One region of the Microbispora sp. CL1-1 genome, then DNA from elsewhere that is predicted to be linked to it. Evidence: riboswitches for the same ligand, from Rfam matches in the RefSeq annotation. Region 1 holds a riboswitch; each other region holds the start of a gene.
The links. A riboswitch is a leader RNA that binds a small molecule or an ion and turns the genes downstream of it on or off. The one in region 1 is predicted to bind cyclic di-AMP.

Region 1 (5,022 bases):
TGTAAACCCCGCTCCTAATGTCGACGCTCGCGTTGGTGACGACGATGGCCGCGACCACGACCGTGATGATCCCGAGCGGAATACCGACGATCACGCCATCGATGATGCGGGCGACGAGACGCTGCCACCACTCCGCGAGCGGAGCCGGGGCGCCGGGCGGGATCGGGCCGGCGGGCGCGTACGGCTGGCCGTAGCCGGGCTGACCATAGGCGGGCTGGCCGTACGGCTGCTGGCCATAACCGGGCTGCTGCCCATAGCCCGCCTGGGGGCTCGGCTGGGCGAACTGCTGCTGCCCGTACTGGTCCTGGCCGTACGGCTGCTGGGCCTGCGGCTGGCCGTAGCCCTGCTGGCCGTAACCGGGCTGCTGCTGAGCGCCGTAGCCCTGCTGCTGGCCGTACGGCTGCTGCGGGCCGGTCTGACCATAGCCCTGCTGGGGGTGACCCTGCTGCGGCCCGGTCTGGCCATAACCCTGCTGCTGCCCATAGCCCTGCTGCTGGCCGTACTGGTCCTGACCATATGGCTGCTGGGCCTGCGGCTGGCCGTAGCCCTGCTGGCCGTAACCGGGCTGCTGCTGAGCGCCGTAGCCCTGCTGCTGGCCGTACGGCTGCTGCGGGCCGGTCTGACCATAGCCCTGCTGGGGGTGACCCTGCTGCGGCCCGGTCTGGCCATAACCCTGCTGCTGCCCATAGCCCTGCTGCTGGCCGTAGTCCTGGGGACCGGTCTGCTGGCCGTACTGCTGCTGGGCCTGCGGGGCCTGCTGACCATAGCCCTGCTGGCCGTACGGCTGCTGCTGGGCGCCGTAGCCCTGCTGCTGGCCGTAGCCGCCCTGAGCGGGGTCGTAGGCGGGCGGCTGCTGCGGACCCGTGTGCTGCCCGCGATAGCTGACCACCGTGACGTCGGGGTCGTATTCCTGGGGTTGTCTGTCCGTGTTGTACCCGGGGTTCGATGACGGCGGTGGCGTTCCGTCCGACTCGTCCTGGGGGTACGGCGGCTGTCCGGTGCTCACCGTGTCACCTCGTTTCGAAGACGCATGCGCCGCACGTCTGTAGCACACGCTGATATTGCCAAAAGTAGCGACAGGCGTATCAACAGTCACCTTTGCAACAGTCGACAACCACCGTCAAGATCGATGATCAATGCCCATCAATGGTGATCAATGACGGTCGAGGTGCAGCAACATCCGGGTGTTCCCCAGCGTGTTCGGCTTCACGTGCTCCAGGTCGAGAAACTCGGCGACACCCTCGTCGTACGACGCCAGGAGCTCCGCGTAGACCTCAGGGGAGACCGGGGTGCCCTGGATGGGCCGGAAACCGTGCCTGGCGAAGAAGTCCACCGCGAACGTGAGGCAGAAGACCCTCCGCACGCCGAGGTCCCTGGCGGTCTCGATGAGCGCGGCGACGATCCGGTGGCCGATGCCCCCGCCGCGCGCCGCGGGGTCCACCGCGACGGTCCTGATCTCGGCGAGGTCCTCCCACAGCACGTGCAGCGCGCCGCAGCCGACGACCTGCCCGGCCGTCTCGGCCACCCAGAACTCCTGGACGTCCTCATACAGCGTGACCGTGCTCTTCTTGAGCAGGCGGGGCCCGTTGCCGGAGTACGCGTCGACGAGACGCCGGATCGCCCGGACGTCCGGCGTCCTGGCCCGGCGCACCGTCACGGCCGTGGCACCCGACTCACTGGGCGTCTGCGCGGCGACCTGCTCCATGACCGGTCAGCCTAGCCGCAGCGCGGCCTGATCCCATGCGCGGAGCGTCCCCCGGATAACGGTCATCCCCAAACGCCAGACCCCACATGAGTTCTGACCGTGTGTAGCCGCCCGGACGCGGACGGACGTACGGTCACACCCCAAGGCCACTGTCCACTTTTGTCCCAGTTTTTTCACCAGCCCGAGCAGCACATCCAAACTCTCGGATCGCTCCAAACCCCTGTGAACACGGACGTTTCACAACCGATCCCGTGATCCGACCGTGATCCTTTGGTTGTCAAACCTAGACGGGTTTCGGAGTTCTGGTTGAGCAAGAACTCGCGGTGCACTATCGTCCAGCGACGATGCCGGTCATCGTGAGCGCTCGCGGCGACCGGGCGCCGAATCTTCGAAGCACCGAGTGCGAAGGGGAGCCGGGGACCCAACTGCAGGATCCAGGATCGGTTCGGTCTCAGATCGACAAGGGGTGAATCCGCCAGGTAGGGCTACTCCGGCCCGAACCCGTCAGCTAACCCGGTAGGCGCTCAGCAGCGCCCCGCCGTACGGCCCCGTCTCGACGACGGGCCCGCCGCGGGGCGCACATGGGAGAGGAGCTCGGTTGCGCATGCGTGGCAAGAGGCCGGCGGGCAGGCACGCCCGCGGCCGGCGATCCGGATCCGGCACGGCCGGTCCGGGTCCCCTCCGCCGTTTGGCGTTCGTCGGACTCGCGATCAGCGCGATCACGTTCGGCGCCCCGGTCGTCAGCGCCACCGCCGACCCGAAGCCGAGCCTCAAGCAGCTCACCAAGCAGGTCGAGGACCTCTACGACGAAATCGAGACGCTCACCGAGCAGTACAACGGCGAGCGGGTGCGTCTGAAGGCGGCCGAGCGGTCCGCCGACCTCGCCAAGAAGAACCTCGCCAAGAGCGAGGCCGAGCTGGAGGTCCGCCGGCAGAAGGCGAGCGCCCTCGCGCAGCACTCCTACATGACCAACGGGCTCGGCAACGCGCTCGCGCTCATCGACAGCGACATCGACCCCCGGCGCTACCTCGACCAGGCCTCCACGACGTACGCGCTGGAGCTGCAGCAGAGCCAGGAGGTCGCGGAGGTCACCAAGGCCATGGACGCCGCCGCGCGGGCCAGGCAGAGCGCCTCCGCCCGGCAGGCCGAGGTCAAGAAGCTCCTCAGCGGCCTCGACGCCCGGCGCGACAAGATCACCAGTCTGATCAAGAAGACCGAGAGCAGCCTCTACCGGCAGGTCTCCCAGACGATCGGCAGAGAGACGCGCACGAGGACGGACTTCCCCATCATCGGTGACGGCAAGGCCGCCCAGGCGGCGCGCTGGGCCCTCGCGCAGCAGCTCAAGCCGTACGTGTGGGGCGCCGATGGGCCCGGCTCCTTCGACTGCTCCGGCCTGGTCATGGCGGCCTACCAGTCCGTCGGGATCAGCCTGCCGCACTACACGGGCGACCAGTGGACGGCCGGCACGCACATCCCGCGTGACCAGCTCCGCCCCGGCGACCTGGTGTTCTTCTACTCCGACCTGCACCACGTGGGCATCTACATCGGCAACGGCTACATGATCCACGCGCCGCGCACAGGAGACGTCGTCCACATCGCGAAGATCGACGGCCGGCCGTTCGCGGGCGCGGTGCGCGTCGCCGACTGAGTCTCTGGCCACGGGGCCTCTGACCACGGGGCCTCTGACCACGGAGCCTCTGTCACAGGGGCCTCGGTCTACGGAGCCCTTCGTCTACGGAGCGCCTCGGTCTGCGAGGGCCTCTGTCTGCGGGCGCTCTTCCACGGAGCCTTCCCGGGGGCCTTTCCGGGGAGCCTTCCCGGGGAGCCTTTCCGGGGGCCTTTTCGGAGAGCCCCTCCTCCGTTGGAGGGGCGCCGGTCCCTTTCGCAGCGAACGCGGCCGGACAACGCAGTCGGATAACGCGCTTAGATGAAACACTCAGATGAGGCGGCGGCGTGCCGCCCAGGCGACCGCCTCGATCGCCGTCGCCACACCGATGCGGTCGCAGATGCACCGCAACCGGCGCCGCACGGTTCGGCCGCTGACGTCGAGACTGCGGCCCACCCGGTCTGCTGTCACTCCCTTGGCCAGCTCCGCGAGGAGAAGCAGATCCTCTTCGGTGAGACCGGCACGCTCAAGGTCCGAGGCAGGATTGTCACCTCGGTAGACGACCTCGGGAACACCCATCGTCCGCCCTCCCCCACGACGATGTCGTCGGCCCACCCTTCAGGGAAGGTAAACGCCTCGCCTGAAGGTCGTCAAGGTCGGTGGCCGGAGCGGCGGTCGTACGCCTGCCTGGCCGCTTCGACATCCTCCATGTGGATCTCGGCCCAGCGCTTGATCGCTTCGAGCAGCGGCATGAGGTCCTCGCCCAGCGGCGTGAGCCGATAGTCGACCCTCACCGGCACCGACGGAGTGACCGTGCGTGACACCAGGCCGTCGCGTTCCATCGTCCGCAACGTCTGCGTGAGCATCTTCTGGCTGACTCCGGCGATCGTCCTCGCCAACTCGCTGTAGCGGCGCGGGCCGCCGGCGAGCGCGGTGAGCGCCAGGCTCACCCACTTGTCGCTGAGCGTGTCGAGCAGCTTCCTGGACGGGCAGGTCGCGACGTAGGCGTTGTAGCGCTGACGCGCCTCCTCGCGCCGCTCGGCCGCCGTCTGAGTCGCCATGTCTTCCCTTCTCCTCCCTTACGCACTTCCAGGTGCCTTCTTACCGAAAGAGAGTAGATCTTCCTACGCTCCGTGCCATCGCGAAAGGAGAAAGACGCTCATGAGAGCACTGATGGCACGGGATGGAGCCGTACGGATCGTCGACGTGCGGGAGCCGGATCCGGGGCAGGGGCAGGTGCGGATCAGGGTCGAGGCGGCGGCCGTCAACCCCGTCGACCTGGCCACGGCCGCGGGCGTCCTCGCCGACAACGGGCTCATGCCGCACCAGGAGACGTACGCGCTCGGCTGGGACGTCGCGGGCGTGGTCGACCGGGCCGGGCCGGGGGTGACGGGTCTGCGGCCGGGCGAGCGGGTCATCGGGCTGTCGGACCGGCTGACCGACCCGCTCAAGGCCCAGGCGGACCTGGTGGTGCTGGACGAGACGGCGGTGGCTCCCGCGCCCGTGGGGGTGGCCGCGCCCGAGGCGTCCACGTTGCCGCTGAACGCGCTCACCGCCGTCCAGGCACTCGACCTCGCCGGGCTCGCCGAGGGCGAGACCCTGCTCGTCACGGGGGCGGCGGGCGGCGTCGGCGGCTATCTCGTGGAGCTGGCCGTGGCGCGGGGGCTCCGGGTCGCGGCGGTCGCCGCGCCCGGCGACGAGACGGTGGTGC
Region 2 (5,022 bases), on a different contig from region 1:
GCCTGGCGGACGCCGAGCGCCAGCTCGAGGCCAGCCGCAGGGCCGCCCGCGAGGGCCGCAGCATCGAGGACGCCCGGGTGCGGGTGCTGCTTGACGCGCTCCAGGACGCCGCCTCCGGGCTGCGCAAGGAGCTCGGCCTGCCCACGACGATCAGCAGGCCGGCCGACTACGTGAACGCGGTGGTGCCCGGCGAGCCGGGCGTGACGGCCGTGCCCGCGCGGGCGCTGGCCAACGACGACCCGCAGCTTCTCGACCAGCTCCTGGCCATCCCTCACCTGCATCTGATCGTCGACGGTTACAACGTGACCAAGACCGGTTATCCGTCGCTGACCCTCGCCGACCAGCGAGCCCGGCTGCTGACCGGGCTCGGCGGGCTCGCCGTGCAGACGCGGGCGGAGGTGACGTGCGTGTTCGACGGCGCCGAGCTGAACGGGCCCGTCCAGGTGTCCGCGCCGCGCGGGGTGCGGGTGATGTTCAGCGCGCCCGGGGAGATCGCCGACGACCTCATCCGCACGCTGGTGCGGGCGGAGCCGCCGGGGCGGGCCATCGCGGTCGTCTCCTCCGACCGGGAGGTGGCCGAGTCGGTGCGCCGCATGGGTGCCCGGCCGGTGCCCTCGATCCTGCTGCTGCGCCGTCTCGGCCGCGGTTGACGCGTCCCGCGCACGCCCCGGACCTGCGACGTCACAGTAGGTGACGACTGCCGCGAATACCTGCGAATAGGTTGAAGCTTCAAGATCGCCTAGATAGAGTCGCGCCGCAGGTTTCGTCGATCAAAGAGGTTTATCCTCAAGGGGGCTCAGTGCGAGGGCGTGTGCCGGTGGCCGCCGGTCTGGCCGCCGTGGTCCTGCTCACTCCGATGACGGGCGCGCAGGCGGATCCGAAGCCCACTGTCGCGCAGGTGAAAGCGAAGCTGAGCAAGCTCAACGCGCAGGCCGACCAGCTCGTGGACCGTTATAACGCGGCCAACGAGAAGTGGAAGAAGGCCCGGCAGAAGTACCTCACGATCAACGAGGACTACAAGAAGCAGAACGCCCGGGTCGAGGAGCTACGCTCCGGGCTGGTCTCGATGGCCGTCAGCAGCTACCAGGTCGGCGACATGGGGTCGTGGGGCGGCGTCTTCTACAGCTCCAACCCCGACGCCATGCTCAGCGGCCTCGCCACGCTCAACCACATGTCGGCCGAGCGGGCCGGGCGGCTCAAGGCGTACGAGGGCGCCATCAAGGACCTCAAGAACCGCCGCAACCAGAGCAAGCAGGTCTACAAGGAGGCCGCCGACGTCAAGGACGAGCTGGCGGACGAGAAGGAGAAGGTCGACAAGCTCGTCCGGGAGCAGATGAAGCTGCTGCGCTCGCTCGGGACGTTCAACCCCGGCAACCCCAACAGCGCCGGCGTCGTCTACAACGGGCCGGCGTCCGGCAACGCGCTGGCCGCCCTCCAGTTCGCCTACAAGCAGATCGGCAAGCCCTACCGCTACGGGGGCACCGGACCGGGCGCCTGGGACTGCTCCGGGCTCGTGCAGGCCGCGTGGGCGGCGGCGGGCGTCCGGCTGCCCCGGACGAGCTACGAGCAGTGGGCCTGGGGCGCGAGCCGCCGGGTCTCGCTCGACGACCTCCAGCCGGGCGACCTGCTCTGGCACGCCGGATACGGGCACGTCGGCATCTACGCCGGCGACGGGAAGGTCGTTCATGCCCCGCAGACCGGCGATGTTGTGAAAGTCGTCACACTCGCCGAGTATCACGCGATCGGAGCCGTGCGCCCCTGACGGTCCCGCCGTCTCCGTGACGATCTGTGACTGACGCGGCAAATGTGACCCCATCGGCGCTTGTTGTGCAAATTGTGGGCAGGGTCACATTTGGCGCATTCGCGGTGTGGGTAAGCTGCGATTTCTTCTCCGCGGCCTTCGTTATGCGATCTTTATCCGGCTGGAGCGCTTTGCCGAACGCCGCGAGTCCTGGGTAGCTTCTGGGCCGCGGCGAGCACGCCTCGCCGCCGTGCGTCCCGGTCCGGCCGGCCGGTCGCAGTCATCCAGCGGCATCGGCGTCCTTCATCACCCTCCCCCGTGGGATCCCCCCGACGCCGATGGCCAGCCGAGTCCGTGCAGTCAGGAGGCACGGAGCCGGGGAACCACCGACCTTCACGCGAAGGTCCGGGGTGAATCGGCGCATCGCGCGCCGTAGGGCGACTTCCCCGCCCGAACCCGTCAGCTAACCCGGTAGGCGTGAGCGGAAGACTCGAGGAGAGATCCTGTCTACCACCCCCAGTCTGTCCCGTCTTGCCCGAATTGCCGTTAGTGGTGCCGCGTTGACGGCATCCGTAGGTGTCGCTGGAGCACATCCGGCGGCGGCAGCCGGCACGGCGGCCGACCCGGCGGCCGACCCGGCGACGGTCACGGTCGTCACGACGGCCACGGCGACGAAGACGGCCACCAAGACGGCCACGAAGACGGCCACGAAGACGGGCGCCGAGGAGAGCGCGAAGACCGCCGCCCGCAACGCCGCCGCGAAGAAGCGGACCAAGAGGCACACCGCCAAGCGGAAGATCAGCAGGGCCTCGCTCCAGCGGGCCAGGGCCCGGCGCGCGGTGAAGGCCGCCGAGAAGCAGATCGGCGACCCCTACCGCTACGGAGCCACGGGACCGGGCGCGTTCGACTGCTCGGGCCTGGTCCAGTACGCCTGGCGCAAGGCCGGCGTACGGCTGCCGCGCACGACGTGGTCCATCCGCAGCGCGGTCAGGAAGAAGGTGTCCTGGGGGCACTTCGAGCCCGGTGACCTCATCTTCACCAGCGGCGGCGGCCACGTCGGCATGTACGTCGGGCACAACAGGATGATCCACGCCCCGCACAGCGGCACGCGGGTCAGGATCGACAAGCTGGACGCCTACCGGAGGAGCACCTTCGTGGGTGCCGTCCGGCCGGGCGTCTGACGGGCACCGGTCACCAAGCCCCCTCGACCGGCGCCGTCCTTACGGCCCCGTCCACCTCGCCGAGGTGGGCGGGGCCGTGACATGCGCTGGCTACCATGCACGGCGTGACTGTCACGAGCGGCGTGCCCGCGTGCGCGCCGGGCGTGCGTGCCGGAGCCGGCCGGAGCCGGCCCGGACCCGCCGGGGCCACTCCCCGCCGGATCGCGGCCGTGGCCGTCGCGCTGGCCGCGCTGCTGGCCGGGCCCGCCGCCGCGGCGCCGCCCGACCCGCTGCGCGCCCTGCGGCTCGACGCCCGCGCCGCCGTACGCGAGCATCCCGGCATGTGGACCGGCGCCTCGGTCGCCCGCGGCGAGCGCGCCGTCGTCGTCGGGTCGCCCCGGCCGCTGGTCGCCGAGATCGCCGCGCTGGCCGGCCGCGCGGGCAGTACGGTCACGAGGGTCTGGGGCGGGCTCGGCGGCGCGGTGGTCCTGGTGCCGCGCACCGAGGAGCAGGCCGCCGTGCTGGCCGCGCCGGCGAAGGTGGACGGCCTGGCGGCCGTCGCCACCGGCGACCGGGTGATCGTGCAGCCGGCCGCGTTCGCCCGCCTGTCCGCGACCGGCCGCCTGGTCGTCATGACCCACGAGCTGACGCACGTCGCGACCGCCGGCCGCCGCACGGTGCCGATGTGGCTCATGGAGGGCTTCGCCGACTACGTGGGCTACCTGGACAGCGGGCTGCCGGTCCGTACGGTCGCCGCCGAGCTGGCCGCCGACGTCGCGGCCGGGAGGGCGGCGCTCGGCGGCCTGCCGGGGCCCGCCGACTTCGCCGCCAGGCCCGCCCAGGCGTACGAGGAGGCGTGGCTCGCCTGCCGCTACATCGCGGCCCGGTTCGGCGAGCCGAGGCTGGTCGCCCTCTATCGCGCCGCGCTGCGCGAGGAGATCGGCGCCGCCCTGCGGGAGGAGCTCGGGCTGACCGCCGGCGACCTGACCCGCGCCTGGCGGTCGTGGTCGCGCGAGCAGCTCGCCCGGACCTGATCGTCCGACCGCGACGACCCGGCCGGGACTGCGACAATGCGTTCTCGGGCGGCGCGGGGGGACCGCGTGATCACGCCGGCAGCGGGGGTGAGGATGACGAAGCGGACGCTGATCGTCACGAACGACTTCCCGCCCAGACCGGGCGGCATCCAGGCGTTCGTGCACGGCCTCGCCGTGCGCAGGCCGCCCGGCTCCGTGGTCGTGTACGCCCCGCGCTGGAAGGGGTGTGAGGAGTTCGACGCCCGCCAGCCGTACGAGGTGGTCCGGCATCCCTCCTCGCTGATGCTGCCGACCCGCGCGGTGGCGCGACGGGCGGCGGCGCTGGTGGAGGACGGCGCGACCGTCGTCTTCGGCGCGGCGGCGCCGCTGGGGCTGCTGGCTCCCGGCCTGCGCGCCGCGGGCGCGGGCCGCATCGTCATGCTCACCCACGGGCACGAGGCGTCGTGGGCCCGCCTGCCGGGCGCGCGCGCCCTGCTGCGCCGCATCGGGGCGGGGGCCGACATCGTGACCTATCTCGGCGAGTACACCCGCCGCCGGATCGCCCGGGTCGTGCCCGCCTCCCGGCTCGTACGGCTCGCGCCCGGCGTGGACACGACCCTCTATCGTCCGGGGGCGGGCGGCGACCGGATCCGCGCGTCCCTCGGCCTGGGCGACCGGCCGGTGGTCGTGTGCGTCTCCCGGCTGGTGCCGCGCAAGGGCCAGGACGTGCTGCTGCGGGCCTGGCCGCTCGTTCTGCGGCGGGTTCCCGGCGCGGTCCTGCTGCTGGTCGGCGGCGGCCCGCTGCGGCGGTCGCTGGAACGGACGGCGGCGGGGGCCGGCCTGCGCGGCTCGGTGGTCGTCACCGGGTCCGTGCCCTGGGCGTCCCTCCCGGCCTACTACGACGCGGGCGACGTGTTCGCCATGCCCTGCCGCAGCAGGTTCGGCGGGCTCGACGTGGAGGGCCTCGGCATCGTCTATCTGGAGGCGTCGGCCACCGGGCTGCCCGTGGTCGCGGGCTCCTCCGGGGGCGCCCCCGACGCCGTACGGCACGGCGAGACGGGCCTGGTGGTCGACGGCACGTCGCACACGGCGGTGGCCGCCGCGGTGG
Region 3 (5,022 bases), on a different contig from region 1:
TCCAGATGCTGATGCTGCGGCTGATGCCGCACCTGCCGGGCAGGAACCGCATGATCGAGCGGGTCACCGAGCCGATCCGCAAGGCCGCGACCGCGATCACGATCAGGGACTACCGGGCCCAGGCCGCGTAGCCACCCGCACGCACCGGCAACATTTCCGGGTTGTCCGGCATCTCACCCCGCATGAGACTGCGCACGGTTCTCGCGACACTCGTCCTGGCCGCCGTTGCGCTGGGCGGGCAGCCCGCGACGGCCGCCACTCCGGTCACGATCGCGTACGCCAGGTGGACGCACACCTGGGAACTGGTGCTGACCGACGGACACGTGGTGAAGGTGCCGGAAGCGCTCGCCGTGGCGCCCCCGACGCGGTCAACCCGGGGGCGCGGGCCGCGTTCCTGGTCAGCGGGGACGGCCGGCGCTTCTTCTACTTCCGCAAGTCGGACGGCCGGTTCGCCGAGCGGACCCTGCACGGCAGGGAACATGTGATCCGCGACCTAACCGTGGCCACGACCGGCGAAGAATGGCCGTCGGTGTCGTACGACGGCGGTTTCGTGGTCACCAAGACCTCGGCACCGGGCCTGGGAGCCCTGCTGGACCTGCGGAAGGGCAGGAGCCTGCCGCTGCCCGGAAAGACGGACACCTGGAACTTCGCGGGATTCAGCCCGGACGGCGCGCGGCTGCTGATGCAAGGGGAAGACGGCCGGATGACGGTGTTCGACCGGGGGCTGCGCACCCGCCTGCGGTCGAAGACGCGGCTGTGGGCGACGGCCCTGGCGAACGACCACGTCACGGCGGCGGAGCCGGTCGGCTCGTGGCCGAAGTCGCGCACGCTGCGCCTGGTCGACCTGCGCACCGGCAAGGCGAGCCGCACCGTGACCGTACGGCTCCCGCGCGGGCGGCGGATCGACGACCTCGACTTCGACAAGGCGGGACACCTGGTCGTCCGGTCGAAGACCGAAACCGGAGTGACGGTCTACCGGGTCTCGAAGACGACCGGCGTGGTGACGCGGGTGCGGAGCCTGGTCAGGCCCGACGCGAAGATCTGGGTGCTCCCCGGTGACGACGCGTACGAGCCGTGGACGGAGAAGAAGTGACTCCGGCCCTTCCGCGACGTGTGAACGACTCCCCTCGGTCAAACGTCGTACTGGTGAGCGGAAGGGGAAGCATCGTGCGCACCGTACTCGTCTCGGGCATATCGGCGATCGGGCTGGCGTTCCTGCCGGCCGCGGCGGCCTCGGGAGCGGCCCACCAGGGCGGCCAGGCCGGGGAGACCGCGCCCACGTGGCGGCTGGCCAAGGTGAACACCCTGCCCGGGGACGACGTGCTCGACGACGTGACGGTCCTCGGCAACGGGTCGGTGTGGGCGGCCGGCCACCGGGTCGTGAACGGCACGCGGCGGGGCCTGGTCGAGCGGTTCGACGGCCGATCGTGGAAGGTGCTCCCCGGCAGCCCGTCGTACGAGCTGACGGCCGTGACCGCCGGCTCGGACAAGAACGTGTGGGTCTTCGGCCCGGGGAAGGCGAGCCGGTGGAACGGCCGGACATGGACCACCTTCTCGCTCGGCAGCGGCTTCTCCACGACGGACGCCGACGGCACGGGCGCGAAGGACGTCTGGGCGGTCGCCGACTCCTCGGCCTCGGCCAGGCACTGGAACGGGTCGTCGTGGCGGAGCGTCCCGCTGCCGGCCCACGCCGCCGCCGTCGACGCGTACAAGGCCGGTGACGTCTGGGCGGCGGGGGCCAAGGGCACCCGTCCCGCGATCATGCGGTGGAACGGGAAGTCCTGGGCGCTGGTGCCCACCCCCGCGATCAAACTGCCCGCTCGCGACGCCGCCGCGGTGCTCACCGACATCGCCGTCCTCGGCCCCCGCAACGTGTGGGCCGTCGGCGGCGTGAGCTGGGAGGGCGCCGACGACCAGGGCGACGACAAGATCTACGACCGCCCCCTGGTCATGCACTGGAACGGCCGCTCGTGGACCGCCTCGGTCGGCGCCGTCAACGCCCAGCCGTACACGGAGGTGGAGCCCGACGGCGCGGGCGGCGTGTGGATCGTGCAGAGCGACTGGAACTCCACCCTGTGGCATGTCACGGGTTCGACGTGGCGGAGCACCCCGATCCCCCGGAAGGCCGGCACCGACGCCGCCCTGTTCTCGATCGCGCGCAGGCCCGGGACGACGACGCTGTGGGGCGCCGGGTTCACCGCGCCGCAGGGCGACCCCGACGACCCCTCCGCCAACGGCGCCTTCTGGCGTACGAACTAGCCATCCGGCAGGTCACGCCCGCTCGTGCAGGGCGGCAGCCGGGCGGCGCAAGCGACGATCAACGCCCCCCGGACCACAGGCGGGCAGCCGAGGGGCCGAAGGCCGCCAGGGTCAGGATGTACGCCGCCGACAGGGCTTACTCGCCTTCCTCCGCAGGTCAGGCCCACCATGGGACGAGCGTGACCAGCGCCACATCTCTTCCGCAGATGCACTCTGACCTGCAACTTCGCGCATTTGATCCCTTTTATGCGCTTCTTATCCTTTTGATGCTCTTTGCGGATATATGGGGCTCTTGGTAGTTTCCTTGCCCATCGGCGGGATCCACGTGACCTCGTCGTTACGAACCCGGCCCCGCCGGGTTCGACCATCCACAGTCGCCGTCGCCCCGCCTCTCCGCCCCCCTGGGCGCCGGTGATGCCGAATCCGAGCAGCTAGGAGGCTCGGAGCCGGGGAACCAATCGACCTTCGACGAAGGTCTGGGGTGAATCGGCGCGCCGGCGCCGTAGGGCGATCTTCCCTGCCCGAATCCGTCAGCTAACCCGGTAGGCGCAAGCGGAAGACCAAAGGGAGAGATCCTCCTGTCCACCAACTCCACCACTCTGCTCCGCATCGCCTGCGTCACGATCGGTAGCGCGGCGCTCACCGCGTCGGCCGGAGCATTGAGCGCACTCCCCGCAGCCGCCGCGTCCGCGACGGTGACATCCCCACCCCCGGCCCCCGCCCCCGCCCCCGCCCTCACCTCGGCGGTCATCCCGCCCGTGCCCCCCACAACGACCACCCCCCTGCATCCCGCGCCCGTGGCCGAGAACTCCGCCACGAGGAAGCTCACCAAGGCGGCTCTCCAGCAGGAGAAGGCCGAGCGCGCCATCAAGGTGGCGAAGAAGCAGCTCGGCGACCCGTACGTGTGGGGCGCCACGGGCCCAGGAGCGTTCGACTGCTCCGGGCTGGTCCAGTTCGCCTGGCGCAAGGCCGGCGTCAAGCTCCCGCGTACGACGTGGGCGATGCTCAGGCACGCCAAGAAGAGGGTCTCGCTGTCGCACCTCAAGCCCGGCGACCTCATCTTCACCAGTGGCGGCGGCCACGTGGGCATGTATCTCGGGCACAGGAAGGTGATCAGCGCCCCCCACAGCGGCGCGGTGGTCAGTGTCGACAGGCTCAACGCCTATTGGAGGGGCAGCTTCCTCACCGCCGTACGCCCCGGCGTCTGACCCGGGACGCCCTCGGTGGAGACGCGCCGCCGCGCAGCGCATCTCCGCCGAGGGCGTGGCCGGAGGCTACGCGTCCTCCACGACGAGGCGCCGGAGCAGGGCCAGCAGGGTCGCGCGGTCCGCGTCCGGCAGGGCGGTGTAGCACCTGGCGAGCACCTCGTCGGCGACCTTGTGCCCGGCTTCCAGGACCCGCTCGCCGGAAGGGGTGAGATGGTGCTCGATGCGCCTGCCGTGCCCGGGCCTGCGTTCGATCCATCCCTGGGCCACGAGCCGCCCGGCGAGGGTGCCGAAGGCCTGCTCGGTCTGGAACGTCGCCGCGGCCAGCTCCCGGGCCGACGCCCCGGGGGTACGGCTGATCGCCCGGAGGGCGTCCCACTGGGCGAGCGTCGCGCCGATCGCCGACAGCCCGCTCTCCAGGGCCCGGTGCTGCCGATATTGGACCTGTTTGACCGCCCGCCCGAGTTGTTGCAGATCGCGACCTGTCCCTCACCATGTCGGAGGCCGGCACCGGCAGACCGGCCCTGATCCTGCACGGCGGCGGCGGCCCCGCCACGGTCGCCGGGCTCGCCGGGCACCTCTCCCGGACGGCACACACCCTGACGCCCGTGCATCCCGGCTGGGACGGCACCGACCGTCCCCCGTGGCTCACCGGCATCGACGACCTCGCCCTCGCCTACCTGCACTGCCTGCATCGCCTGGGGTTGCGCGACGTTCTCGTCGCCGGCTCCTCCCTCGGCGGCTGGACCGCCGCCGAGATGGCCGTACGCGACACGGCGGGGATCATCACCGGGCTGGTGCTGGTCGACGCCGTGGGCGTGGACGTCCCCGGCGAGCCGATCCGCGACTTCTTCGCCCTGGACGCGCGCGGCGTGGCCGAATACGCCTGGCACGACTCGCAGCGCTTCTACGTCGACCCGGCCGGCGTCCCCGCCGACCAGCTCGCAGCCCGGGCGGCCGACATGGCCACCATGCGCACGCTGGCGGGCGACCCCTACATGCACGATCCCAAACTGCTCCGCCGGTTGCGGCACGTCGACGTGCCCGCGCTCCTGGTGTGGGGGAGAGCGACCGGATCGTCACCCCCGCCTACGGAGCCGCCTACGCCGGCGCCTTCGCCAACGGCCGGCTGGAGGTGATCCCGGAGGCCGGTCACCTGCCGCACATCGAACAGCCGGCGGCCACCTTCGCCGCGATCGACCGCCATCTGCACGCGGCCGGTTCGCCGGCGACCAGCGCTTAGCCCGCAGTCACCCGCCCGCAGTCACCCGCCCGCAGTCACCCGCCCGCAGTCACCCGCCCGCAGTCACTCTGCGGTCCTGCGGGCGGAAGCCGCGAGCCGGTCCGCGAGCGCCGCGACACGGTCGCGCAGCTCGTCCGGCCGCTCGATGACGAACGGCCGGTCGAGTGAGGCGAGCACCGGAGGCAGCCAGTCGAGCCGCTCCGCGCGCACCTCGACGCGGAGCCAGCCCTCGTCCCCGGGATCCGCCAGGGTCGCGACGGCGGCGGGAAGCCGGGCGCGGATCTGCTCGACCGTCCCCTGGATCCGCAGCACCAC

Region 2: it holds a riboswitch for cyclic di-AMP, as region 1 does, so the genes downstream of both, HCK04_RS00755 (C40 family peptidase) here and HCK04_RS33710 (C40 family peptidase) in region 1, are expected to answer to the same signal.
Region 3: it holds a riboswitch for cyclic di-AMP, as region 1 does, so the genes downstream of both, HCK04_RS15385 (C40 family peptidase) here and HCK04_RS33710 (C40 family peptidase) in region 1, are expected to answer to the same signal.

The regions. Positions count from the first base shown of each region.
Region 1 is NZ_JAATEK010000044.1:2,528-7,549, forward strand. Features, by position in the region: gene HCK04_RS33700 (RDD family protein) at 1-1,006, opposite strand, end outside; gene HCK04_RS33705 (amino-acid N-acetyltransferase) at 1,154-1,705, opposite strand; cyclic di-AMP (ydaO/yuaA leader) riboswitch at 2,090-2,243, shown strand; gene HCK04_RS33710 (C40 family peptidase) at 2,394-3,353, shown strand; gene HCK04_RS33715 (LuxR C-terminal-related transcriptional regulator) at 3,642-3,890, opposite strand; gene HCK04_RS33720 (helix-turn-helix domain-containing protein) at 3,962-4,372, opposite strand; gene HCK04_RS33725 (NADP-dependent oxidoreductase) at 4,473-5,022, shown strand, end outside.
Region 2 is NZ_JAATEK010000001.1:159,258-164,279, forward strand. Features, by position in the region: gene HCK04_RS00745 (NYN domain-containing protein) at 1-650, shown strand, start outside; gene HCK04_RS00750 (C40 family peptidase) at 800-1,762, shown strand; cyclic di-AMP (ydaO/yuaA leader) riboswitch at 2,076-2,234, shown strand; gene HCK04_RS00755 (C40 family peptidase) at 2,302-2,922, shown strand; gene HCK04_RS00760 (hypothetical protein) at 3,027-3,935, shown strand; gene HCK04_RS00765 (glycosyltransferase family 4 protein) at 4,029-5,022, shown strand, end outside.
Region 3 is NZ_JAATEK010000010.1:169,251-174,272, reverse strand. Features, by position in the region: gene HCK04_RS15400 (FAD-dependent monooxygenase) at 1-131, shown strand, start outside; gene HCK04_RS15395 (hypothetical protein) at 284-1,093, shown strand; gene HCK04_RS15390 (hypothetical protein) at 1,168-2,259, shown strand; cyclic di-AMP (ydaO/yuaA leader) riboswitch at 2,665-2,823, shown strand; gene HCK04_RS15385 (C40 family peptidase) at 3,057-3,467, shown strand; gene HCK04_RS43605 (MarR family winged helix-turn-helix transcriptional regulator) at 3,534-3,863, opposite strand; gene HCK04_RS15375 (alpha/beta hydrolase) at 3,959-4,603, shown strand; gene HCK04_RS15370 (YafY family protein) at 4,771-5,022, opposite strand, start outside.